Regions from separate parts of the Mesorhizobium sp. P160219 genome, predicted to be linked through region 1. Evidence: predicted binding sites of a transcription regulator. Region 1 holds the regulator's gene; each other region holds the start of a gene.
The links. Region 1 encodes PhoB, which activates phosphate uptake and scavenging genes when phosphate is short. Its sites were predicted from a motif close to TGTCATNNANCTGTCAT; they were not measured.
Positions count from the first base shown of each region.

Region 2: a site for PhoB is predicted at 3,647-3,663, ahead of olsB (l-ornithine N(alpha)-acyltransferase). Genes of this name have one in related genera too.
Region 3: a site for PhoB is predicted at 3,513-3,529, ahead of AC3EMP_RS20385 (PhoX family protein). Genes of this name have one in related genera too.
Region 4: a site for PhoB is predicted at 2,697-2,713, ahead of AC3EMP_RS05260 (DUF1045 domain-containing protein). Genes of this name have one in related genera too.

Region 1 is NZ_JBYNWG010000001.1:192,677-198,686, reverse strand. It holds gene pstA (phosphate ABC transporter permease PstA) at 1-767, shown strand, start outside; gene pstB (phosphate ABC transporter ATP-binding protein PstB) at 785-1,609, shown strand; gene phoU (phosphate signaling complex protein PhoU) at 1,650-2,354, shown strand; gene phoB (phosphate regulon transcriptional regulator PhoB) at 2,371-3,060, shown strand; gene AC3EMP_RS00965 (ROK family protein) at 3,091-4,326, opposite strand; gene xylF (D-xylose ABC transporter substrate-binding protein) at 4,592-5,632, shown strand; gene AC3EMP_RS00955 (sugar ABC transporter permease) at 5,777-6,010, shown strand, end outside.
Region 2 is NZ_JBYNWG010000001.1:6,534,416-6,540,425, forward strand. It holds gene acuI (acrylyl-CoA reductase (NADPH)) at 31-1,020, shown strand; gene AC3EMP_RS31680 (response regulator) at 1,162-3,450, shown strand; gene olsB (l-ornithine N(alpha)-acyltransferase) at 3,727-4,602, shown strand; gene AC3EMP_RS31690 (trimeric intracellular cation channel family protein) at 4,703-5,335, opposite strand; gene grpE (nucleotide exchange factor GrpE) at 5,489-6,010, opposite strand, start outside.
Region 3 is NZ_JBYNWG010000001.1:4,221,317-4,227,326, forward strand. It holds gene AC3EMP_RS20380 (GMC family oxidoreductase) at 1-1,481, shown strand, start outside; gene AC3EMP_RS20385 (PhoX family protein) at 1,544-3,457, opposite strand; gene AC3EMP_RS20390 (hypothetical protein) at 3,575-3,970, opposite strand; gene urtA (urea ABC transporter substrate-binding protein) at 4,283-5,593, shown strand; gene urtB (urea ABC transporter permease subunit UrtB) at 5,706-6,010, shown strand, end outside.
Region 4 is NZ_JBYNWG010000001.1:1,035,945-1,041,954, reverse strand. It holds gene AC3EMP_RS05275 (ABC transporter permease) at 1-129, shown strand, start outside; gene phnN (phosphonate metabolism protein/1,5-bisphosphokinase (PRPP-forming) PhnN) at 132-761, opposite strand; gene AC3EMP_RS05265 (alpha-D-ribose 1-methylphosphonate 5-triphosphate diphosphatase) at 758-1,912, opposite strand; gene AC3EMP_RS05260 (DUF1045 domain-containing protein) at 1,948-2,655, opposite strand; gene iolB (5-deoxy-glucuronate isomerase) at 2,810-3,622, opposite strand; gene AC3EMP_RS05250 (hypothetical protein) at 3,781-4,029, opposite strand; gene iolE (myo-inosose-2 dehydratase) at 4,039-4,956, opposite strand; gene iolD (3D-(3,5/4)-trihydroxycyclohexane-1,2-dione acylhydrolase (decyclizing)) at 5,106-6,010, opposite strand, start outside.

The sequences.
Region 1 (6,010 bases):
GGATGAACAAGCTTAAAGCCGACGGCGTGATGGCCGAGCATTTCAACACCGGCCTGTTCACCTATGGCGCCTCCAGCCGGCCCGAAACGTCGGGCATGGGCGTGGCGATCATCGGCTCGTTCTACATGATGGTGATCGTGCTGTTGCTGGCGCTGCCGATCGGCGTCGCCGCCTCGATCTATCTCGAGGAATTCGCCAAGAAGAACCGCTTCACCGACCTGATCGAGGTCAACATCAACAATCTCGCGGCGGTGCCGTCGATCGTCTTCGGCCTGCTCGGCCTTGCCGTGTTCATCAACTTCCTCGGCATGCCGCGCTCGGCTTCCTTCGTCGGCGGCCTGGTGCTGACGCTGATGACGCTGCCGACCATCATCATCGCCACGCGCGCCGCCCTTGCCGCGGTGCCGCCGTCGATCCGCTCGGCGGCGCTCGGCCTCGGCGCCTCCAAGATGCAGATGGTGTTCCACCACATCCTGCCGCTTGCCGCTCCGGGCATCCTTACCGGCACCATCATCGGCCTGGCGCGTGCGCTCGGCGAGACAGCACCGCTGCTCTTGATCGGCATGGTCGCTTTCGTCGCCGATTATCCGACGACGCCTTTCGATCCGGCGACCGCGCTGCCGGTGCAGATCTATATGTGGGCAAACGAGGCTGAGCGCGCTTTTGTCGAGCGCATGTCCGGCGCCATCATCATCCTGCTCGTCTTCCTCATGGCCATGAACATCACCGCGATCGTGCTTCGGCGCCGGTTCGAGCGGCGCTGGTAGAAAAAAGGCAATTTGGTATGAACATCATGACCGAACAGTCCCTTGAAAATGCAGTGGGCGACAAAATGAACGCCAAGTCGAACGAAGTCATCAAGATGCGCGGCGACAAGGTCGGCGTCTTCTACGGCGAGAAGCAGGCGTTGTTCGACGTCAATCTCGACGTCCGCCAGAACCAGGTGACGGCGCTGATCGGCCCGTCCGGCTGCGGCAAGTCGACCTTCCTGCGCTGCCTCAACCGCATGAACGACACCATCGATTCGGCGCGGGTGACCGGCAAGATCACGCTCGATGAAGACGACATCTACGACAAGAACATCGATGTCGTCGAACTGCGCGCACGCGTCGGCATGGTGTTCCAGAAACCCAATCCGTTCCCGAAGTCGATCTACGAGAACGTCGCCTACGGCCCGCGCATCCATGGGCTGGCCAAGCGCAAGTCCGACATGGACCAGATCGTCGAGCAGAGCCTGAAGAAGGCGGCGATCTGGAACGAGGTCAAGGACCGCCTGCAGGAGCCCGGCACCGGCCTGTCCGGCGGCCAGCAGCAGCGCCTGTGCATCGCGCGCGCCATCGCCGTGTCGCCGGAAGTGATCCTGATGGATGAGCCCTGCTCGGCGCTTGATCCGATCGCCACCGCCCGTGTCGAGGAGCTGATCGACGAACTGCGCCAGAACTACACGATCGTCATCGTCACCCATTCGATGCAGCAGGCGGCGCGCGTGTCGCAGCGCACGGCGATGTTCCATCTCGGCTATCTCGTCGAGGAGGGCGCAACCGACAAGATGTTCACCAACCCCGACGACAAGCGCACCCAAGATTACATTACCGGCCGCTTCGGCTGAACCTTCCGGCGGGTGAATTTCAGGCACGAGGACCAAGATCATGGGTGAACATACCGTCGCCTCCTTCGATGAAGAGCTCGGGCAGATCAGCAAGCTGATCCGCGACATGGGCGATCTGGCAGGCTCGATGGTCAGCGGCTCGACCAGGGCGCTGCTCAATTCGGACAATGCGCTGGCACAGCGTGTCGTTTCCGACGACGCCATCATGGATGCGCGCCAGCGCGAACTGGACGACCGCGCCATCACGCTGATCGCCAAGCGCCAGCCGATGGCCAACGATCTGCGCGCCGTGGTCGGCTCGATCCGCATGGCCGGCGACCTCGAGCGCATCGGCGATCTCGCCAAGAACATCGCCAAACGCGTCGGCACCGTGGGCTTGAGCGTCACGCCGCGCGACCTCTCGCACTCCATCGATGCCATGGCGCAACTGGTGCTGATCCAGGTGCAAGGCGTCGTCGAGGAATATGCCGCCACCGATGCGGCAGCTCTTGCAAAACTCAGGAATGACGACGAGCGCATCGACGTCAAATACACGTCCGTGTTTCGTGAGCTCTTGACCTACATGATGGAAGACCCTCGCAACATCACCGCCTGCACGCATCTCTTGTTCTGCGCCAAGAATCTTGAGCGCATCGGCGATCATGTCACCAACATCGCCGAAAATGCGTATTATGTGCTTACCGGCCAGCAATTGCCCGCCAATCGTCCGAAGCAGGACGAGACGGCGATGGCCACGCCGGCCTGATGAGGGTGAACTGCCTATGATCGCGCCACGCATCATGGTCGTGGAGGACGAGGAGCCACTAGGCGTGCTCCTCCGCTACAACCTCGAATCCGAAGGCTATCAGGTCGAGGTGGTGACACGCGGCGACGAGGCCGAGATCCGCCTGCAGGAAAACGTGCCCGATCTCCTGGTGCTCGACTGGATGGTGCCGGCTGTTTCCGGCATCGAGCTCTGCCGGCGGCTTAGAGTGCGGCCCGAAACCGAGCGGCTGCCGATCATCATGCTGACCGCGCGCGGTGAGGAAAGCGACCGCGTGCGCGGCCTGTCCACCGGTGCCGACGACTATCTGGTCAAGCCATTCTCGACGCCGGAGTTCATGGCGCGCGTGAAAGCGCTGCTGCGCCGCGCCAAGCCGGAAGTGCTGTCGAGCGTGCTCAAGGTCGGCGACATCGTGCTCGATCGAGAATCGCACCGGGTCTACCGCAAGAAGAGCGAGATCAGGCTCGGACCGACCGAGTTCCGGCTGCTCGAATTCATGATGCGCCATCCCGGCCGCGTGTTCTCGCGCAGCCAACTGCTCGACAATGTCTGGGGCGAGACGATCTATATAGACGAGCGAACCGTCGACGTGCATGTCGGGCGGCTGCGCAAGGCCGTCAACAACGGCCGCATGCCGGATGTCATCCGTACCATTCGCGGCGCCGGCTACGCTATTAGGGAAGACTAGGATGCTGCGCGTCGCGCCGTTGCCGGCCATTCAGGCGACATGCTTGCCGGATTTCGCCTGAATGCCCGGCGCGAAAATCTCCTGGTCGACGAAGCCGAGCGCGCGCATGGCGCAGCCTTCGCGGATCAGCGGCAGCTCGTTGGGCTCGGTGTCGAAGGAGATCGATTTCGAGTGCTGGCCGCCGGCGGTCTGGGCGATCGCTTCGCGCAATGCCGGTTCGATCAGGTCGAAGGCGGCGGCGCTGACGCCGACCATGGCGACGGGTGCCGGATCGATCAGAGCAAACAGGCTGCCGAGGCCGAAGCCGAGCGCCTCACCGGCCCTGCGATAGGCTTCGCGCTCCGGGCCATCGGTTTCGCGGGCGCGCGCGGCGAGTGCGCGCATATCAGCGTCGCCGATATCGACCGGCTCGGCATCCTCGCCCATCATTTTGGCGCTGCGCCAGATGGCGTAGTTTCCGGCATAGGCCTCGACGCAGCCGCGCCGCCCGCAGCGGCAGAGCGCGCCGCCCGGACGGTGGATCATGTGGCCGAACTCGCCGCCCGAGGAATGGGTGCCGGTGAACAGTTCGCCTTTCAGCACCAGTCCCATGCCGATGCCGTGCGACAAGAGGATGGCGATAAAGTTGTCGCGGTAGCGCTCGGGCTGGCGCCATTGCAGCGCCACCGCCATCATATTGCAGTCGTTCTCCATGGTGGCCGGAATGCCGAATTCCACTTCCAACATGTCGGCGAAGGCAATGTCGGTCAGTGGCGTGATTGGCGACCACAGCATGGCGCGCGCCTGCGAATCGGTGATGCCCTGGATGCCCATGGCAATGCGGGCGATGCTCTGGACATCGAGGTCGGGATCCTCAAGCCGCCGCCGGACGATTGCTACGCATTCGCCAATCAGCTCGTCGCGCGGCTTGGTCAGCGTGTCCAGCCGGCGCTGTTCCTCGGCGACGACGTGGCCGGCATAGTCGATGACGGTGACGGACAGGAAATTGAGCGACAGCACGACGGTCATCACCGCCGCCGCTTCCGGGTTGAGGCCAAGGCCGACCTGCGGCCGGCCGCGTTTCAGTGCGCCTGTCTCGCCAGGTTTGCCTTCAATCAGGACGCCTTCTTGAATCAGATCAGACGAGATTGCCGATATGGTCGAGTGGCTGAGGCCGGTGGTCGCCGCAATCTCGGTCCGCGACGGCTGGCCGGCCCGGCGCACGGCCGAAATCACCATGGCACGGTTGCGACGGCGCAGATCGTCGTGGCGGATTCCAACCGACATTTGTTTCCTCCCGGCCTCCTCGCGCCTCATGATAGTGAAGGCGTTCGACGGCACCAGCCAAATATTGGCAGACGCCGGCAGCCCTGTCATTGTTTATTGCGGACCTCGAAAAAATTCGGCAAGGCCATCAGAATCCATCAGAATCGATGTTGACAGCGCCTTATCATTGAACCAGTATTTTTTCGAGGCTCGAAAAAATAGGGCCTCTGTGTGCCGGCCCTCGGGCCAGTTTTGTCGCGCCGCACGCGGCGCAGGGAGGATTATGATGAACAGATTTGCAGCCGCCATGCTGGCGGGTGTCGCCATGTCGCTGGCGCTGATGTCGGTCGCGCAGGCGAAGGACAAGGTCATCGGCGTGTCGTGGTCGAACTTCCAGGAAGAGCGCTGGAAGACCGACGAGGCGGCGATGAAAACGGCGATCGAGGCTGCCGGCGACAAGTACATTTCGGCCGACGCGCAGTCCAATCCCGGCAAGCAGCTGACCGACGTCGAAAGCCTGATCTCGCAGGGCGCCAACTCGCTGATCATCCTGGCGCAGGACGCCTCGGCCATCGGCCCGGCGGTGCAGAAGGCGCTGGACGAAGGCATTCCGGTCGTCGGCTATGACCGCCTGATCGAGAACAAGGACGTCTTCTACCTGACCTTCGATAACAAGGAAGTCGGCCGCATGCAGGCCCGCGAAGTGTTCAAGGCGAAGCCCGAAGGCAACTATGTCTTCATCAAGGGCTCGGGCTCGGATCCGAATGCCGATTTCCTGTTCTCGGGCTCGATGGAAGTGCTCAAGGAAGCCATCGACTCGGGCAAGATCAAGAATGTCGGCGAGGCCTATACCGATGGCTGGCTGCCGGCCAATGCCCAGAAGAACATGGAACAGTTCCTGACCGCCAATGACAACAAGGTCGATGCCGTGGTTGCGGCCAATGACGGCACCGCCGGCGGCGTTGTCGCCGCGCTGACGGCGCAGGGCCTTGCCGGAACGGTTCCGGTCTCCGGCCAGGACGGCGACCATGCCGCTCTGAACCGCATCGCGCTCGGCACGCAGACGGTGTCGGTGTGGAAGGACGCGCGCGAACTCGGCAAGAACGCCGCCGAGATCGCCTCGCAGCTTGCCGATGGCAAGAAGACGGGCGACATTGCCGGCGCCAAGGACTTCACCACGCCTGGCGGCAACACCGTCAAGTCGCTGTTCCTGACCCCCGTCGCGATCACCAAGGACAACCTCAACGTCGTCATCGACGCCGGCTGGATCAAGAAGGACGAAGTCTGCACGGGCGTCGCCGCCGGCAGCGTCGCGGCTTGCAACTGATCTCGACGACTTGAAGAAATGAGGCGCCGCGGCTGTCAAGCCGCGGCGTTTTCTCTACGAGAATTGTGTGTTTCCGCCATCGGCGGCAAACTTCTAGGCTGTGGTCCGGCATCCGCGCCAGACGGCAAGCCGCTGGAGGACATCATGACCGACACGACCTCAAATCCGCAGGCCGATACGGCACGAGCGTCTGAACTCGGCGCGGTCGCCCGGTTCCTGAAAGCGACCGAGCTCGACACGCGCATGCTCGGCATGGTCGGCGCGCTGCTGGTCATCTGGGTCGGCATACATATCCTGTCGGGTGGGCTTTTCCTGACGCCGCGCAATCTTTGGAACCTGTCGGTGCAGACGTCCTCGGTCGCGATCATGGCGACCGGC
Region 2 (6,010 bases), 6.3 Mb from region 1:
CGCCAGCCTTTGCGAAGCCGAGGAGAAGAGATGCCTGAAACCTTCAAAGCCATCCTCGTTTCGCGCGACGCCGAAAAGAAACAGTCGGTGGAGGTCGTCGATTTCGGCGAAGCCGATCTGATGGAAGGCGACGTCACTGTCGCCGTCGAGGCGACGACGGTCAACTACAAGGACGGGCTGGCCATCACTGGGAAAGCGCCAGTGATCCGCCGCTGGCCGCTGGTGCCGGGCATCGATTTCGCCGGAACCGTCCTCTCCTCATCGCATGCCGACTGGCGCAAGGGCGACAAGGTCATCCTCAATGGCTGGGGCGTCGGCGAGACGCATTTCGGCGCCTATGCCGGGCGCGCGCGCGTCAACGGCGACTGGCTGGTGCCGTTGCCCGACGGCATCAGCGCGCACGATGCGATGGCGGTCGGCACCGCCGGCTATACGGCCATGCTCAGCGTCATGGCGCTGGAGCGGCACGGCATCCTGCCGGATCGCGGCCCGGTGGTGGTGACGGGTGCGGCCGGCGGCGTTGGGTCGGTCGCGGTCTCGATCCTGTCCAGCCTTGGCTATCACGTCATCGCCTCGACCGGCCGCAACGCCGAGAGCCCCTATCTGATCGACCTCGGTGCCGCCGAAGTGATTTCGCGTGAGGAACTCTCCCAGCCGGCCAAGCCGCTGGCCAAGGAGCGCTGGGCCGGCGGCATCGATGCCGTCGGCAGCCACACGCTGGCCAATGTGCTGTCGATGACTGCCTATGGCGGCGCGGTCGCCGCCTGCGGCCTGGCGGGTGGCATGGATCTGCCGTCGAGCGTCGCCCCGTTCATCCTGCGCGGCGTCTCGCTGCTCGGCATCGATTCAGTGATGGCGCCAAAGGCTGTGCGGCTGGAAGCCTGGCGCCGCATCGGCAGCGATCTTGATCTCAAGAAGCTCGCCGGCCTCTCGACGACCATCGGCTTCGACGGCATCATCACCGCCGCCCATGACATCGTCGAGGGCAAGATCAGGGGCCGCGTGGTTGTCGATATGTGAGGCTCCCGAAGCATGATCCCGAAGGGAATCAGGTTTCGGAAAAGATCAGGCGATGCGGAAAACCGCCAAAAATGCATGACCGCTAAAATTCGAACGATCCGCCGCGCTTTTCCATAATCTCTATCTGGCAAGGAGTTCCGCATGATCGCGGAGTCCGCCAGGAAAGAGAAGAGCCGTGCCGAAAGCGTCGACGGGCCGAGTCCGGCGACGGCGAAGCGGCAGCGTGTTGCGCCGCCGCCGCTGGCGCCGGATTTGCCGCGCGCCACGTCCGAGGGCCTGCCGTTCCTGACGGTGGTCGCCAGTGTCGTGCTGGCGGGCCTCTCCCACCTCACCGGTGCGCCGATCTTCATCACCCTCGGCCTGCTGGCAACAGGCCTTGCCGGCGTCGCCATGCACCTGCGCAGCCGGCGCACCGTCCGCCGCGCGGCGGCCTTGCTCGACGAAACCGCGGCCCGTAGCCGCGCCGAAATCGAGACGCTGGCCGACCGCATGTGGGAGATGCAGGAGAGCGAGGAGCGTTTTCGCGGGCTGATCGATGCGCTCGGCGATCTCGTCGTCCACCGCGACCGCGACGGCCACATCGTCTACGCCAACAAGGTTTTCGCCAGCCTCGTCGGAACCGACCAACGCGACCTTGCCGGCAGGACTCTGGCCGACCTCGGCATCGATGTCGGTATCGTTCCCGACGCCGCCTTTTCGGATCACGAATGCCTGAGTTCCACCGACGTCTCCATCCGCACGCCGAACGGTCCGCGCTGGTTCTCGTGGATCGAACTGTCGGTACGCGACAAGGATAGCGGCGCCGTCTCGCACCGGGCGATTGCCCGCGACATCACCGCGCGCAAACGCGCCGAATCCTCGCTGATCACCGCGCGCGAGCGCGCCGAATATGCCAGCCAGGCCAAGTCGCGCTTCCTCGCCACCGTCAGCCATGAGATCCGCACGCCGATGAACGGCATCATGGGCATGGCCAAGCTACTGGCCGACACCAATCTGTCGCCCGAGCAGCGCACCTATGTCGGCGCCGTCTCGACCTCGGCCAGCGCGCTTTTGGCGCTCATCGAGGATTTGCTCGACTATTCCAAGATAGAGGCCGGCCGTTTCGACCCGGAGCCGCAGCCGACATCGCTGCGCGAAATCGCCGACAACATCATCGAACTGATGGCGGCGAAAGCCTTCGCCAAGAACATCGGCCTCGGCTGTCATGTCGAGCCCGACGTGCCACAGATGATCATGGCCGATCCGGGAAGAGTCAGGCAGGTGCTGCTCAACCTGATCGGCAATGCGATCAAGTTCACCGACACCGGCGGCGTGCTGGTTTCGGTTGCACGGGCCCGCACCGAGACCAGCGACCGCATCTGCTTCACCGTCGCCGACACCGGCCCTGGCCTGCGCGAAGAGGATATGGAGCGCATCTTCGAGGAGTTCGAACAGTCCGACGGCACCTCGACCCGCACCCATGGGGGCGCCGGCCTCGGTCTGGCCATATCGAGGCGCCTGGTCGCCGCCATGGGCGGTGCCATTTCGGTGTCGAGCCGGCTTGGCGAGGGATCGGAATTCGTCTTCGAGATCCCGGCCGCAGGAGCAACCGAAGCACCGCAGAACCGGCAGAACATCCTGGCCGGCCGGCGCGCCGTGATCGTGTCGAAGAACGCCGTCGAGGCGGACGCCATCGCCCGCACCATCCGCGCCCATGGCGGCGCCGTCGACGTCGCCGCAACCGCTTCCCAGGCGACGCCCTTCGCCGAACATTGCGATGTGCTGTTGATCGACGCGGCCCTGGAGGACGGCGACGGCAGACTGCTCAAGCGCCTGCGCCAGAGTGGCTTTGCCGATTGCGAGGCGATCACGCTGATCGCGCCGACCGACCGCGGCATGCTTGGCGAATTCCGCACCAGCGGCTACGCCACCTTCTTGGCGAGGCCGGTGCGCGGCGAAACCCTGCTGCGCGTGCTGCTGACCAGTCATGCCCCTGCCTTGCCGCCGCCCAAGCCGGAAAAGACCGGCGCGTCCTCGCTTCGTGCCCATGGCGGGCGCCAGCAAGGTTTGTCGGTGCTGATCGCCGAAGACAACGACATCAACGCCATGCTTGCCCGCGCCACGCTTTTGAAGGCGGGACATCGCGTGAAAGTGGTCGGCAATGGCAAGGCCGCGGTCGAGGCGGTGACCGAAGCCGGGCTGAAAAATCGCTTCGATGTGGTGCTGATGGATTTGCACATGCCGGTCATGGACGGGCTGGACGCGATCGCCGCCATCCGCCGCCACGAGGAGGAAATGGCTGTGCCGCCGGTTCCGATCATGGTGCTTTCGGCCGACAGCCAGGAAAAGACTCGCCACACCGTGCTCGCCCATGGCGCCAGCGGCTTTGTCACCAAGCCGCTCGATCCCGACGCGCTGGTCCATGCCGTCGAGGGCCAGGTGGCCGCCTGAATTCATGTCGCTCGAAAATGGCCCCGGTTTTGAGAAGACGACATGCACAAAACAAAGACTTGAAGCGCGTCGCGTGAATCGTCCCAGCGCGACGCGCTTCAAGGTGACGCTGGCGCAATCCTCGCGTCACGTAGGTAGCCGAATGAGGGTTTTCGCCAGCCGACGAAGTATTGCCCGTCGCGCCGTATCACGGTACTGTCACAATCCTGTTGCACCTACACCGTATCCCCGTGCCAAGAGGGATGGCTCGAAGGAGAATCACTCGTGCATACAGTTATGCCGGAATGTGACACTCGGCCCAGCGCAGGCGGCGCTTTGCTCGCCGCGCGGAACGCCGATGCCGTCGCAACAGGCGCACCGCTGGGCCGTATCGGCAATCTCGAAGTGCGGCTTGCCCGCAATGAGGCCGAGATCGCCGCCGCGCAGGAAGTGCGCTACCGGGTGTTTTATGACGAGCTTGGCGCCAGGAAGGACCTGTTCCAGGCGCAGGACCGGCGCGACGCCGACCGCTTCGACCCGCTGTGCGACCATCTCCTGGTGCTTGACACCTCGATCTCCGGCCCCGAGCATCGCCGCATCGTCGGCACTTACCGCCTGCTGCGGCAAGAGATTGCGGCGACCGCCGGCGGCTTCTATTCCGAAGGCGAGTTCGAACTGACCAAGCTGATCGCCCGCCATCCCGGCCAGCGCTTCCTTGAGCTCGGCCGCTCCTGCGTGCTGCCGGAATACCGCTCGAAGCGCACCATCGAGGCGCTGTGGCAAGGCATCTGGGCCTACATCAACCACTATGAGATCGGCGTGATGACCGGTTGTGCCTCGTTCCCTGGCACGGTGCCGGCTGCGCATGCCGAGGCGCTCACCTACCTTGCCCATCACTGCCGGACCAACTCCGCCTGGGATGTGCGGGCGGTCTCCGGGCGCTATTGCTCGATGGACCTGATGCCGATCGAGGCGGTCAACGCCAAGGCGGCGATTGCGGCCATGCCGCCGTTGGTCAAGGGCTATCTGCGCGTCGGCGCCCGCATCGGCGACGGCTGCGTCATCGACCGTGAGTTCTCCACCGTCGATGTGTTCGTGGTGATGCCGGTCAAGGAAATCGGCGCTCGCTACGTCAACTATTATGGCGGGGAAGCGCAGCGCTTTGCGGCGTGAGGCAGTAGGCAGTAGCCAGTAGGCAGTAGTGAAGGCTGCCGCGAATTGCTGACTATTCCCTATTCCCTATTCCCTATTCCCTATTCCCTAATCCCTCTCCCTATGGAATATCCTCCGGTCGCCGTCCCGGGCGGCTCTTGTAGGACGGAAAGGTCCAGCCGAATTTCAGCGCGCCGCCGCGCACCAGGAAAGCCGCGACGAAGCCGGTGATATCCGAGGCGAGCGGCGGCAGGCCGGCAAGATCGCCAAGTGTGTAGAGGCCGGCGCCCGCGAGTGCGGCGGTGACGTAGATTTCGGGCCTGAGCAGCACCGATGGCTCGCCGGCCAGCAGATCGCGCAGGATGCCGCCGAACGTAGCGGTCAGCACGCCCATAACAACGGAGACGACCGGCGAGCCGGTGATGGCCAGCCCCTTGGCCGCGCCCATTACCGAAAAGGCCGCCAATCCGATGGCGTCGAGCCAAAGCAGCCATTTCCAGCGGGATTCGACGCGGTGAGCGATGAAGAAGACCAGCACCGCAACCGCCGCGCAAACCAGCACATAGCCGGAGTTGGCGACCCAAAAGACGGGCAGGTTGAGGATGACGTCGCGAAGCGTGCCGCCGCCAATGCCGGTGACGCTGGCCAGAAACAGGAAGCCGATAATGTCGAGCTGCTTGCGCGAAGCCGCCAACGCCCCGGTCGCGGCAAAGACGGCGACGCCGGCATAGTCGAGGAGGTCGATGGGCGTCAGGGACATGAGGCAGTAGGGATTGGGCAGTAGGGATTAGGAATTAGGGAAAGTATGAATAACACGAAGCCGCGCGATTGATACGCCTGCCTATTCCCTATTCCCTATTCCCTATTCCCTATTCCCTATTCCATATTCCTATTCCCTTTTCCCTATTCACGCATCCTTCTCGGCCTGCTCGTTCACCGGCCCCGGCTCGACCGGCGCTTCGGTGGCCGCGATCTTGGGGCCGCCCTTGGCGACCCCGACCATGGCCGGCCGCAGCACGCGCTCGCCGATCGAATAGCCCGGCTGCACGACCTGGACGACGGTGTTGGCCGGCACATCGGGATTGGGCACTTCGAACATCGCCTGGTGGAAATTCGGGTCAAACTTCTCACCTTCTGGCTCAAGCTTCTTCACCCCATGCCGTTCCAGCGTCGACAGCATGGCGCGCTCGGTGATCTCGACGCCGTCGATCAGCGCCTTGAAGCCGGCATCTCCGGCCGCTTTCGCCTCGGCGGGGATAGCATCGAGCGCGCGGCGCAGATTGTCCGACACCGACAGCATGTCGCGGGCGAAATTGGCCACCGCATAGGCGCGCGCATCATGCACGTCGCGGGCGGTGCGGCGGCGCAGATTCTCCATCTCGGCCGCGACGCGCAGCGCGCGGTCCTTCAGCTCCTCGTTTTCCTTCAG
Region 3 (6,010 bases), 4.0 Mb from region 1:
AGAAAGGCGTCGATGTCGTCATCCTCGAGGCCGGCGCGCGCCACGAATACGAGGATTTCATCAATGATGAGTGGGGTTCCTTCAGCCAACTCGCCTGGACGGACAAGCGCACGACGTCCGGCGACTGGCGGGTGTCGAAGGATTTCCCCAATTTGCCGGCCTGGATAGTCAAATCGGTCGGCGGCTCGACCACGCACTGGGCCGGCGCCTCGCTGCGCTTCCAGGAGCATGAGTTCAAGACGCTCTCGACCTACCGCAAGCTGGAAGGCGCCAACCTGCTGGACTGGCCGGTCACATTGGCCGAGATGGAGCCGTACTACGCCAAGGCGGAAGCCAAGATGGGCGTCACCGGCACCAATGGCTGGCCGCGGCTGCCCGGCAACAACAATTTCAAGGTGCTCAAGGCCGGCGCCGACAAGCTCGGCTACAAGGAATGTCATACCGGCAACATGGCAATCAATTCGGTCGAGCGTGATGACCGGAACTCCTGCCAACAGACCGGCTTCTGCTTCCAGGGCTGCAAATGGGGCGCCAAATGGTCGACGCTCTATACCGAGATCCCCAAGGGCGAGGCCTCCGGCCATCTCGAAGTCCGGCCGAATGCCATGGCGATCAAGATCAACCACGACGCCTCAGGCAAGGTGACCGGCGTCGTCTATGCCGACAAGGACGGCAAGCTGCAGGAACAGAAGGCCCGCATTGTCGCCGTCGCCGGCAACTCGATCGAAAGCCCGCGCCTGCTGCTAAACTCCGAGTCAGCGAAGTTTCCGCAAGGGCTTGCCAATTCGTCGGGGCAGGTCGGCAAGAACTACATGCGCCACACCACCGGTTCGGTCTACGCCATCTTCGACCAACCGGTGCATATGTATCGCGGCACCACCATGGCCGGCATTATCCGCGACGAGGCGCGGCACGATCCCTCACGCGGCTTTGTCGGCGGCTATGAATTCGAGACGCTGTCGCTCGGCTTGCCCTTCATGGCCGCCTTCCTCAATCCCGGCGGCTGGGGCCGTTCCTTCACCACCGCGCTCGACCACTATGATCACATGGCTGGCCTGTGGATCGTCGGCGAGGACATGCCGCGCGCGGAAAACCGCGTCACGCTGCACAAGGACGAGAAGGACGCGCACGGCATGCCGATCGCCGACGTGCATTTCGATGATCATCCCAACGACACGGCGATGCGCAACCATGCCTACAAGCAGGCCACAGCGCTTTATGATGCGGTCGGCGCGACGCGCTCCTTCCCGACGCCGCCCTATCCCTCAACCCACAATCTCGGCACCAACCGGATGAGTGAAAAGGCGGAAGACGGCGTCGTCAACAAGCACGGCCAGGCGCACGACATCAAAAACCTGTTCGTGTCGGACGGCAGCCAGTTCACCACCGGTGCGGCTGAAAATCCGACGCTGACGATCGTGTCGCTGGCTATCCGCCAGGCCGAATACATCGCTTCGCAAATGTCGGCCAAGACGATCTGAGCCGTCCTCCCGGATCGCTACGCGGAACGCGCATGGCGCGTTCCGCCCTTTTCCCTAGGACACTATGCGCCGACCGGCTGTCCGTCCTTGCGGCGGATGGCGACGACGGACGGCCGCGGCAATTGGCCATCCCTGAAGTCGGGCCACAGCGTCTGCGCCTTGTCGAGCGTCTCTGCATCTTCCGCAGGGTGCTGCACCGACAGGAACAAAGTCGAGCCGTCCGGCGTGAAGCACGGGCCGGTCGCTTCGGCGCCGTGCGGGCAGGTGAACAGCAGCTTCGGCAGGCCGCGCGCCGCACCTTCGGTGTCGACGCCATAGACGCCGTCCGGCAGGTCGAAATCATTGGCGCCGTCCGTCGCCACCCACAGCCGCCCGGCCGGATCGAAGGTGATGTTGTCGGGGCAGACGAACCAGCCATTGTCCGACGTATCCGGATGGAAGGTGGCGCCGACCTTGGCATCCCTGGGATTGCCGCAGAGCACGAACAGGTCCCAGGCATAGTTTTCGGCCGTGTGGTCGGCGTCCGCGCCGCGGCCGCCGGGCGGGATCAGTTCGACAATATGGCCCCAGAGATTTTCCGGCCGCGTGTTGGCCGGATTGACCTTTGACTGGTCGCGCTTCTTGTTCTTGGTCATCACCGCATAGACGCGGCCGGTCACCGGATTGGTCTCGATGTCCTCGGGCCGGTCCATCGGCGTGGCGCCGAGCGCATCTGCCGCAAACCGCGTCTTCAACAGCACCTCGGCCTGGTCGGCAAAACCGTTCTCGACGGTAAGCTTGCCCTGGCCGTGCACCAACGGCAGCCACGTCATCGAGCCATCGGCATCGAAGCGGGCGACCGACAGCACGCCATCGTCGAGCAGATCGGCGCCGGAGGCCGGGTTGGCCTTGTCATAGGCCTTGGCCGAGACGAAGCGGTACATATATTCGAAATAGTCGTCGTCACCCATATAGACGACAACGCGGCCGTCCTTGTTGAGGACCACGGTCGAGGCCTCATGCGACATGCGGCCAAGTGCCGTGCGCTTCACCGGCCTGGACTGAGGATCGTAAGGGTCGATCTCGACCACCCAGTCGAAGCGGTTGGCCTCGTTCGGTTCCTTGTCGAGGTTGAAGCGGTCATGGAAGCGGCCGCGGCCATAGATGTCGGAGCCGTCGAAGCGGTAACGGTCGAGCAGGTCGGCAGTCGGCGCCTTTTTCGGGTCGCCGCCGAAAATGTCGGACACGCCTTCCTCGCAGGTCAGCACCGTACCCCAGGGGGTGAAACCGCCGCTGCAATTATAGCTGGTGCCGAGCACTTTCGTGCCAGTCGGGTCGGCCGAAGTTTTCATCAGCGCATGGCCGGCAACCGGTCCGGAAACGGTCATTTCGGTGTTGGCGGTGATGCGGCGGTTGAGCGGGCTGTCCGCCACGCTTGCCCACTTGCCGTCCTTCAATTGCACCTCGACGATCGAATGGCCCATCGCGGCCATGCCGAGATCGACCTGTTCCCTGGTCATCGTCTTGCCGGCATCGCCCTCGGTCATCCCCGGAAACATCACATTGGGCGAGATGTATTCGTTGTTGACGCAGAGCAGGCCATGATCGGAATTCACCGTGCCCTTGGGCAGCGGCATGAAGGCGATGTAGTCGCAATTGTAGCCGAAGCGCTTTTCCTGTTCCTCCGCCGCGACCTTGTTGCCGTCGAATTCGGCGAGGCCGGCTGCAAGCGGGTCGCCCCAGCGCGCGACGATGGTCGTCTCATAGCCTTCGGCGGCGGCATGGGTCTTGCCGTAGACCCGTTTCAGCTCGGGAAAGCCGAGCGTCGACTGCGCTGTGGCGGCATGCGTTTCGCCGGCAAACAAGGAGCCGACAAAGCTGCCGCCGGCAATCAGCGCGCCGGAGGCGAGGCTGCCTTTCAAAAGAGACCGGCGCGAGACGCGCTCGGCAATGATTTCGCGGATGACGGGGGAGGATGAAGACGGTGCATTGGCCATGGTGTCTGCCTCTCAGGGTGGATGTTACGGCGCACCGTTGCCCTAGTCTGCCTAGGCAACATTCACATGACATAAGAGGAAGGTTTTGCCGCAACTGGGCGCGGCACTACGCATCGCTCAGCCCTTGGTGCAGGTCGAGGCGGTGAAGGCGCCGTCGGGCTGCTTCAGAATGATGTCGAATGACGGGGCGGTCTCGCCGTCCAGTGTTGCCTGTGTCATGGAGACGGAGTTGCCACCGGTGGTATAGCCGCCCAGCGGCCCGAGCCAGGTGATCTCGCCATTGGCATTCATCTGATAGTTGTAGCCTTGCGTCGCGGTGCCGAATGTCACCGGACCACTATAGACATTGCCCTTGATAGTGATGTCGCCGAGGTTGAGGAAGGCGCCGAGCAAATAGACCTCGCAATGATAGGTGCCGTCCGGAAGCTTGCCCTCGCTGAAATCGGCGCGCACGGCGCCGCTCGTTGCCATCAGCAGCAGGATGCCGGAAATGCATGAGGTGCGAGATGTCATGACGTCACTCTTTTGAAGGGCGAGCTTGCCCTATTTTTGCGCGGTACCGCAACATTGTTAGCCCGGAACACACGGCCGGAGATCAAAAACTAGGCATTTGTCTCAATTGGGCAAAAATTAGGCAAAAGCCATGTGCGCTGCGCAAATTTGCCTCAATCAATTTTCGCCGGCTACCACTGTTTTCTCGAGGCTAATATACCAACCGGCTGATAACGCTCGGCTATTCCATCTTCGTGAGCGGCGCCTTTGCGTTTGGCACGGCAGTTGCATTGCATTATCGCGGTGCAATCAAACAGCTTGGGAGTCTTCGGTATGAGGGGTAATTTCTCCACAATAACAAAAATGTTTTCGGCCGGCGTGGTCGCCGCCGGCCTGTCGATGTCGTCTCCGGCCCAGGCCGCCGAAGACACGATCAAGGTCGGCATTCTGCATTCGCTGTCGGGGACCATGGCGATTTCGGAGACGACGCTGAAAGACGCCATGCTGATGCTCATCGAAGAGCAGAATGCCAAGGGCGGTCTGCTCGGCAAGAAGCTCGAGGCGGTCGTTGTCGATCCGGCCTCCAACTGGCCGCTCTTTGCCGAAAAGGCGCGCGAGCTGATCTCGAAGGACAAGGTCGCCGCCGTGTTCGGCTGCTGGACCTCGGTGTCGCGCAAATCGGTGTTGCCGGTGTTCTCGGAACTCGACAACATCCTGTTCTACCCCGTCCAGTATGAGGGCGAGGAAAGCGAGCGCAACGTGTTCTACACCGGCGCCGCCCCGAACCAGCAGGCGATTCCTGCCGTCGATTATCTCATGAGCGAGGACGGTGGCTCGGTGAAGCGCTGGGTGCTGGAAGGCACCGACTACGTCTATCCCCGAACCACCAACAAAATCCTCGAGGCCTATCTGAAGGCCAAGGGCGTCGCCGCCGAAGACATCATGGTCAACTACACGCCGTTCGGCTTCTCCGACTGGCAGACCGAAGTCTCCGCAATCAAGAAATTCGGCTCGGCCGGCAAGAAGACCGCCGTCGTCTCGACCGTCAATGGCGACGCCAACGTTCCGTTCTACAAGGAACTCGGCAACCAGGGCATCAAGGCCGAGGACATCCCGGTCATGGCCTTTTCGGTCGGTGAGGAAGAACTGGCCGGTCTCGATACCGCGCCGCTGGTCGGCCATCTCGCTGCCTGGAACTATTTCGAGAGCGTCGACACACCCGAAAACAAGAAGTTCATCGCCGACTGGCACAAGTTCATCAAGAATGACAAGCGCACCACCAACGACCCGATGGAAGCTCACTATATCGGCTTCAACATGTGGGTGAAGGCGGTCGAAAAGGCCGGCACCACCGATCCCGACAAGGTCATCGACGCCATGGTCGGCGTGTCCGTGCCGAACCTCACCGGCGGCTATTCGACCATGATGCCGAACCATCACATCACCAAGCCGGTGCTGATCGGCGAGATCCAGGCCGACGGCCAGTTCGAGACCGTGTCGCAGACGCCCGGCCTCGTGATGGGCGACGAATGGTCCGACTATCTGCCCGATTCCAAGGACCTGATTTCGGATTGGCGCGCGCCTCTGTCCTGCGGCAACTTCAACGTTGCCACCGGCAAATGCGGCGGCAAGGGCACGAACTGATCCCTCCCGGGACCGACCGATCGTGGACGCGTCCACGATCGGTACCGCCAAGCGTCCGGGCGCTTCAGCCCGCCCGGACGCGGAATTTCCCCACAGAAGAGTATCTGAACGGATGATCCTGTTGCGCACTCTCGGCCTCATGCTGGTGTTCCTGGTGGCAAGCCTATTGCCGTCGAACGCAGCCGAAGCCGATCTGCGCGCCATCGTCGCCAAATTCGCCACGGGCACGGGCTTTGCCGCCACTGAGGCCGTCGTGCGCGAACTTGCCGCCACCGGCGATCCGCTGGTCGAGCGCCCGCTTGCAGCGCTCGCCGAAGGCAACCTTTACATCCGTAAAGCCGATTCAGCCGTCTTCGTCGGCAGTGAGGCCGCCGACAGCGTCACGCTGCTCGACCCGCTGAGTGGCGAGAAAGCCGG
Region 4 (6,010 bases), 840 kb from region 1:
TCCTCGCTCAACTTCGCGGTGATGGGCGGCGTGATCCTGATCGGCGTGCTGGTCGACCAGCAATGGGGCGTGTTCCGCGCAAGGCGGCTGATGCTCGATGCCAGCCGGAAGACTGTCGCGGCGGAGTAGCGCTACATCACGCCGGATATATCCGAGAAGGCCATCGCCTTGCGCAGCACCTCGGCGAAGCGTTCTCCGGCGGCTTCGCGCCGGCCGCCATTGTCGATCGAGGTGACGCCGGAGCCGGACAAAGCGATATTGGCGCTGCGGGCGAGCCGAGCCAGCACTTCGCCGCGCGATTCGCGGCCGCGCTGGGCGAGACGCTCGGCGAGGATTTCCGGCGAGGCGGTGATCTCGACGACAGCCAGATTGGCATAGCGCTCCCGCAGCACCGGGATGACTGCGCGCGAGACATTGGCGACCGCGACATGGCCATTGGCGATGGACCAGTCGACATCGGCCGGAATGCCGTAGCGCAGCCCGTGCGCCTCCCAGGAAATGGCGAAGGCGCCGTCGGCCTCGGCTTCGACAAAGGCCGCGTCGGCCAGCGTGTCGTGATCCTCGCTTGCGGCGTCGCTCGGCCTGGTGATGACCCGGCGGACGAACTCCAGCCTCGTCTCGTCGGCAAACAAGGTGCGGGCATAACCGATTACCGTATCCTTGCCGGCGCCACTCGGGCCGACGACGGCGACGAAGACGCCGTTGCGGACCGGAAAGGCCTCGCTGCTGAGTTCGCGCTCGATCGACGCCGAGACCATCAGGCGACCCGCCGCCCTTGGCGCCAGACGGTGCGCACGACCGGCACATGATCGTCGAGGCGCACCCGCACGAGGTCGGCGCGGCGGCCCTGTTCGATGACGCCGCGGTCGTTTAGGCCGATCGCCTCGGCCGGATTCTTCGACACCATCGCAACCGCCTGCGGCAGGGAAATGCCCTCGACGACGTCGCCGAGGAAGAAGGCCGACTGGATCAGGCTGAAGGGAATGTAGTCGGACGACAATATGTCGAGCAGGCCGTCGCCGGCCAGCGTGCGGGCCGAGACGTTGCCCGAATGCGAGGAGCCGCGCATGACGTTGGGCGCGCCCATCAGCACGCCGAGCCCGGCATCCTTCGAGGCCTTGGCGGCTTCCAGCGTGGTCGGGAATTCCGCGACGCGCACGCCTTGTTCGATCGCCTCGTCGACATGGCCTGATGTGGCGTCGTCATGGCTCGCCAGCACGATGCCCCGCTCGTTGCAGGCGGCTGATATCGCCACCCGGTTCGGTCCCGAATTCTTCGCCGATTCCGACATCCGCTTTTCGCAGAACAATTGGAAGTCGCGATCGGTCAATTTCAGCTTGCGCTGATAGTAATGGGCGTAGGTCTCGAGATTGACGAACTGACGCTGTCCCGGCGCATGGTCCATCAGCGAGGCCAGCTTGACCCGCTCGTCGCCATCGAAATTGGCGAAAGCCCGCAAGCAATCCGGCGCCGAGACCTCGCAGCGCAGGTGCAGGAAATGGTCGGCCCGCAACCGGTCTTTCGCGACGCTGTCCTCGATCGCGCCGGCGAGCTTGCGGATGTCGTCGGAGGTAATATCCGCGTCCTCGTCCATGCCGACACGCAACGCGTCGAGGACGGTGGTGATGCCGGCGGTGGCCACCTGCGCGTCATGGGCAAGGACGGCGGCGATCGGGTTCCAGCGCACTTTCGGGCGCGGCGCATAGTGGCCTTCGAGATGGTCAGTGTGCAGCTCGACCAGGCCGGGAATGATGTAGTCGCCGCCCATGTCCTCGCCGCCCATGCTCCCGCCGATTTGGCCGGTGCCGGCGTCGATGCCGGAGATAAAACCGTCGCGCAGCACGAGCGACCCTTCGACGATCTCGTCGGCAAGCACGATGCGGGCGTTGTGGAGAACGGTTTCGGCGGTCATTTCAGGCAGTCCTTGCTTACTCGGACGAATTGTGGTCAGGCAGTTTTTCGGGCAGCCCGGCGGCCGAGCGCATGATGCGAAAGCACCATGAACGGAGCGCCCGGTTCGGTCTCGACGAACAGCGTCAGCGCATCCACCAGCACCGGTTGCCGCAGCACCTGCGCAAAGAGGCTGTCGATCGCTGCGCGCAGACGTTGGCTTTCCTGCGGCCCGGCCCGGCCGGACAGCGTCATGTGGAAACGAAAGGTCTCAAACACATAGGGATAGCCCCACTGGCAGAGATTGCGGAACTCGGCTGGCTTCAGCGAATCCGGGCTGCGCCGCTCGATCTCGGCCTCGGTGAGCGGCGCGCGAAAACGGTCGAAGCTAAGCACGACATCGTCGGCGAAACGGTTGAGCGGCGGCAGCGGGCCTTCCGGCACCAAAGCGAAGAAACCATCGATCTGGCTGACGACCAGGCGCGGGATGGTGACCGTCGGCGTTGCTTCGGCAAAGGCGTCCAGCGCCGCGCGCAGCGAGCTTTCGGTTTCGTTGGCGGCCAACCGGAAGGGCGCTTTCAGCGTCGCATGGAAACCGTAGCGCCGCGCCGATGCGGTGTGAAAGGCGACTTCGGCCGCCGACAGCTCGCCCACCGCCTCGACCGGCCTGGTGGCGGCGCCAAAGGGGTCGCGGCCCAGCCAGTTGGCGGCGAGCCGCGCCAGCGGTTCGTCCTGCCTCGGGGTGAAATAGATGGCGTAGCGCATCGAAAAAAATCCTCGTCAGCCCGCTGCCATAGGTGATTTCCATGACGGATTGACGAAGCTTATGCGGGTTTTCGAAGGCAAATCGACCCCGTGGATCGTTAGCCGACGATTTTTCGCTGCTGGACCAACAGCTTCTGGCGCAAGCGAAGGCCGATCAGGCCTTCATGAGCCATTCGTGCTCGGGCGCGTTGTGGAACTTCCACGTCCGCTTCGGCCCGGCCATGACGTTAAGGTAATAGAGGTCGTAGCCGTGGCAGGCGGCGCAGGGGTGATAGCCCTTGGGCACCAGCACAACATCGCCGTCCTCGATCGCCATGGCTTCGTCCAGCTCGCGGGCGCCGGTCTTGTCGGCGTCGGTGTAGACGCGCTGGAAGGCAAAACCCTGCGGCGGGTTGAGGCGGTGGTAGTAGGTTTCCTCAAGATAGGATTCGGCCGGCAGGTTGTCCTGATCGTGCTTGTGCGGCGGGTAGCTCGATGTGTGGCCACCGGGCGTGATGACCTCGACCACCAGCAGCGAGTCGGCGGGCTTGCCCTCGGGCAATATGTTGGTGACGTAGCGCGTGTTGGTGCCTTTGCCCCGAGTCTCCTGGCCGAGGTCGTCGGGTGCGATGACGCGAACGGGCAAGCCGCCGCCCAGGCCCGGCGCCGAGCAGACCGCGAGTTCGAGATCGGTGTCGGCGGTGACCGACCAGTCCGAACCCTCCGGAATATAGACCGACCACGGCTTGCCCTCGAAGGGCGACATGCGCTCGCCGAGCAGGCCGAGTTCCTGGCCGCCGGCCCTTGCCGTGCCCTTGCCGGTGACGAACACCAGGCAGACTTCGCGATCCTGCGTCTTGCCGGATGCGGTCTCGCCCGGCTTCAGGCGGTGCAGGTCGAAGCCGACATAGGTCCATCCGGCGCTGTTGGGCGTGACATAGGCGACGCGGCCATGGCCCTTGTCGGCTTTGACGAGCAGTTTCGACATGTTTTGTCTCTCCTATCGCAAGTCTTCGAGGTCGGCCTCTCAACTTCGTCATCCTAGGGCGAAGCAGGAGCGAAGCTCCGTTCCGGCCAATCACCGACGTAGGCGATACGCCAGGTGTCCAGTGTCCGACCCGCAAGCCCTTCCGAGCCACGGCCGCTTCATTCCTTCGGTTCGGCGTCCGCCTTCGCTTCGCCGGTCTTCGGTCGATCAGGCGCAGCCTTGCTCTCCTCCACCGGCTTGTAAAGATAGAAGAACTGCCAGACGGCGTAGGCGGCAAAGCCGAGCGCAATGATGCCCCAGAACGGGGTGCCGGAGGCGAATTCTATTCCGGCCCAGATCACGCAGACGGCGACGACGGCAACGCGCCGCCACAGCGGCCGGAAGAACGGGTGCTCGTAATCCTTCATCGGACCGGCTTACGCATTGGGAAAGCCTTGCGTCTCGACCGTGTAGCCGGCCGCCGTCATCACCCGCATCAGTTCCTTGTAACCCACTTGGGCCATCTTCAGCGGCGGGTTCTTTTTCGGGTCCTGCTCGGCCTCGACGACGAACCAGCCTTCATAGCCATGGTCGGCGAAGCGCTGCACGATGGCGCCGAAATCGAGCGAACCGTCGCCAGGCACCGTGAAGGCACCGAGCGCCACGGCGTCGAGAAAGGACTGCTTTGTGCGGTCGAGCCCGTCGATCACGCCCATGCGCACATCCTTCACATGGACATGGCTGATGCGCTTGTGGTGGTTGTCGATGGCGCGCAGCACGTCGCCACCGGCAAAGGCGAGATGCCCTGCATCGAGCAGCAACGGAATGCCTTCGCCGGAATGGCGCATGAAGGCATCGAGCTCCGGCTCGGTCTCGACCACCGCCGCCATGTGATGGTGATAGGACAGCGGCATGCCTTGCTCTGCGCACCATTCGCCGAACTCGGTGAGGCGCCTGGCATAGGCCCTCATCTCGTCATTCGACAATTTCGGCTTGGTGGCGAGAGGCCTGGAGCGATCGCCCTGGATCGAGCGGCCGACCTCGCCATAGACGATGCAAGGCGCATTAACCGCCTTGAACAGGTCGATCATCGGCTGGATGCGATCCTTGTTCTTGCCCATGTCCTCATCGACCAGCGTGCCGGAGAACCAGCCGCCGCACAGCGTCACGTCGGCCTTTTTCAGGATAGGCAGCATGATTTCGGGGTCATTGGGAAAGCGGCGGCCCATTTCCATGCCGGTGAAGCCGGCCGAGCGCGACTGGCGCAGGCACTCTTCCAGCGAGACGTCGTCGCTGAGTTCGGCAAGATCGTCGTTCCACCACGCAATGGGGGACATGCCCAGTTTGGCTTTCAAGTTTTAGCTCCGGTCTCTTGTTCACCCTCCCCCTTGTGGGGAGGGTCGCTGCGAAGCAGCGGGGTGGGGGGTGCGGCGCCAGACCCCCACCCGGACCTGCGGTCCGACCTCCTCACAAGGGGGAGGTAGGGGGCAGCGCTGACTTAGCATCAATCGCCGATTGTCTGCATCTGCCGCTTTTCGTCATAGGCTTTGCGCGCTGCGTTGACCTGCGGCCGTGCGGAGACTTCCGGCACCGCGACATCCCACCAATGGCCGCCGGCATCGGTGGAAATCAGCGGGTCGGTGTCGATGACCAACACGGTGGTGCGGTCGTTGGTTTTCGACTTTTGCAGCGCAGTCTCCAGGCCGGTGATCGACGGCACCTTCTCGGCAATAGCGCCCATGCTCGCCGCATGCGCGGCGAAGTCGATGTCGGGCAGGATCTCGTGGCGCGCGTCCTTCAGGAGGTTGTTGAAGTTGGCGCCGCCGGTGGCCATCTGCAGCCGGTTGATGCAGCCATAACCCCTGTTGTCGAGCACCACGATGGTCAGCTTCAGGCCAAGCATCACCGACGTGGCGATTTCGGAATTCATCATGAGGTAGGAGCCGTCCCCGACCATGACGACGACCTCCTGGTCGGGCTTGGCCATCTTGGCGCCGAGCCCGCCGGCAATCTCGTAGCCCATGGTCGAGAAGCCATATTCGCCATGGTACGAGCCGGGCGCGCCTGCCTGCCAGAGCTTGTGCAACTCGCCCGGCAGGCCGCCCGACGCGTTCAGCAAGGTCACGCCGGACCCCAGCGCGCGCTGCACGGCGCCGATCACCTGCGCGTCCGACGGGAAGGCGGCGTTGGTCGACGCCGTCACCTTGGAGGCTTCGGCCTGCCAAGCCTTCTTGCCTTGGGTCGCATTGTCGGTCCATGTCGCCGGTGCTTTCCAGTTCCCCAGCGCAGCACCGAGTTCGGCGAGCCCTTCGGCCGCATCGGCGACCAGCGGCAGCGCACGATGCTTGCCGGCATCGAAAGGCTGCACGTTGAGTCCGATGATGGTCTTGCCGGAATTCTTGAACAGCG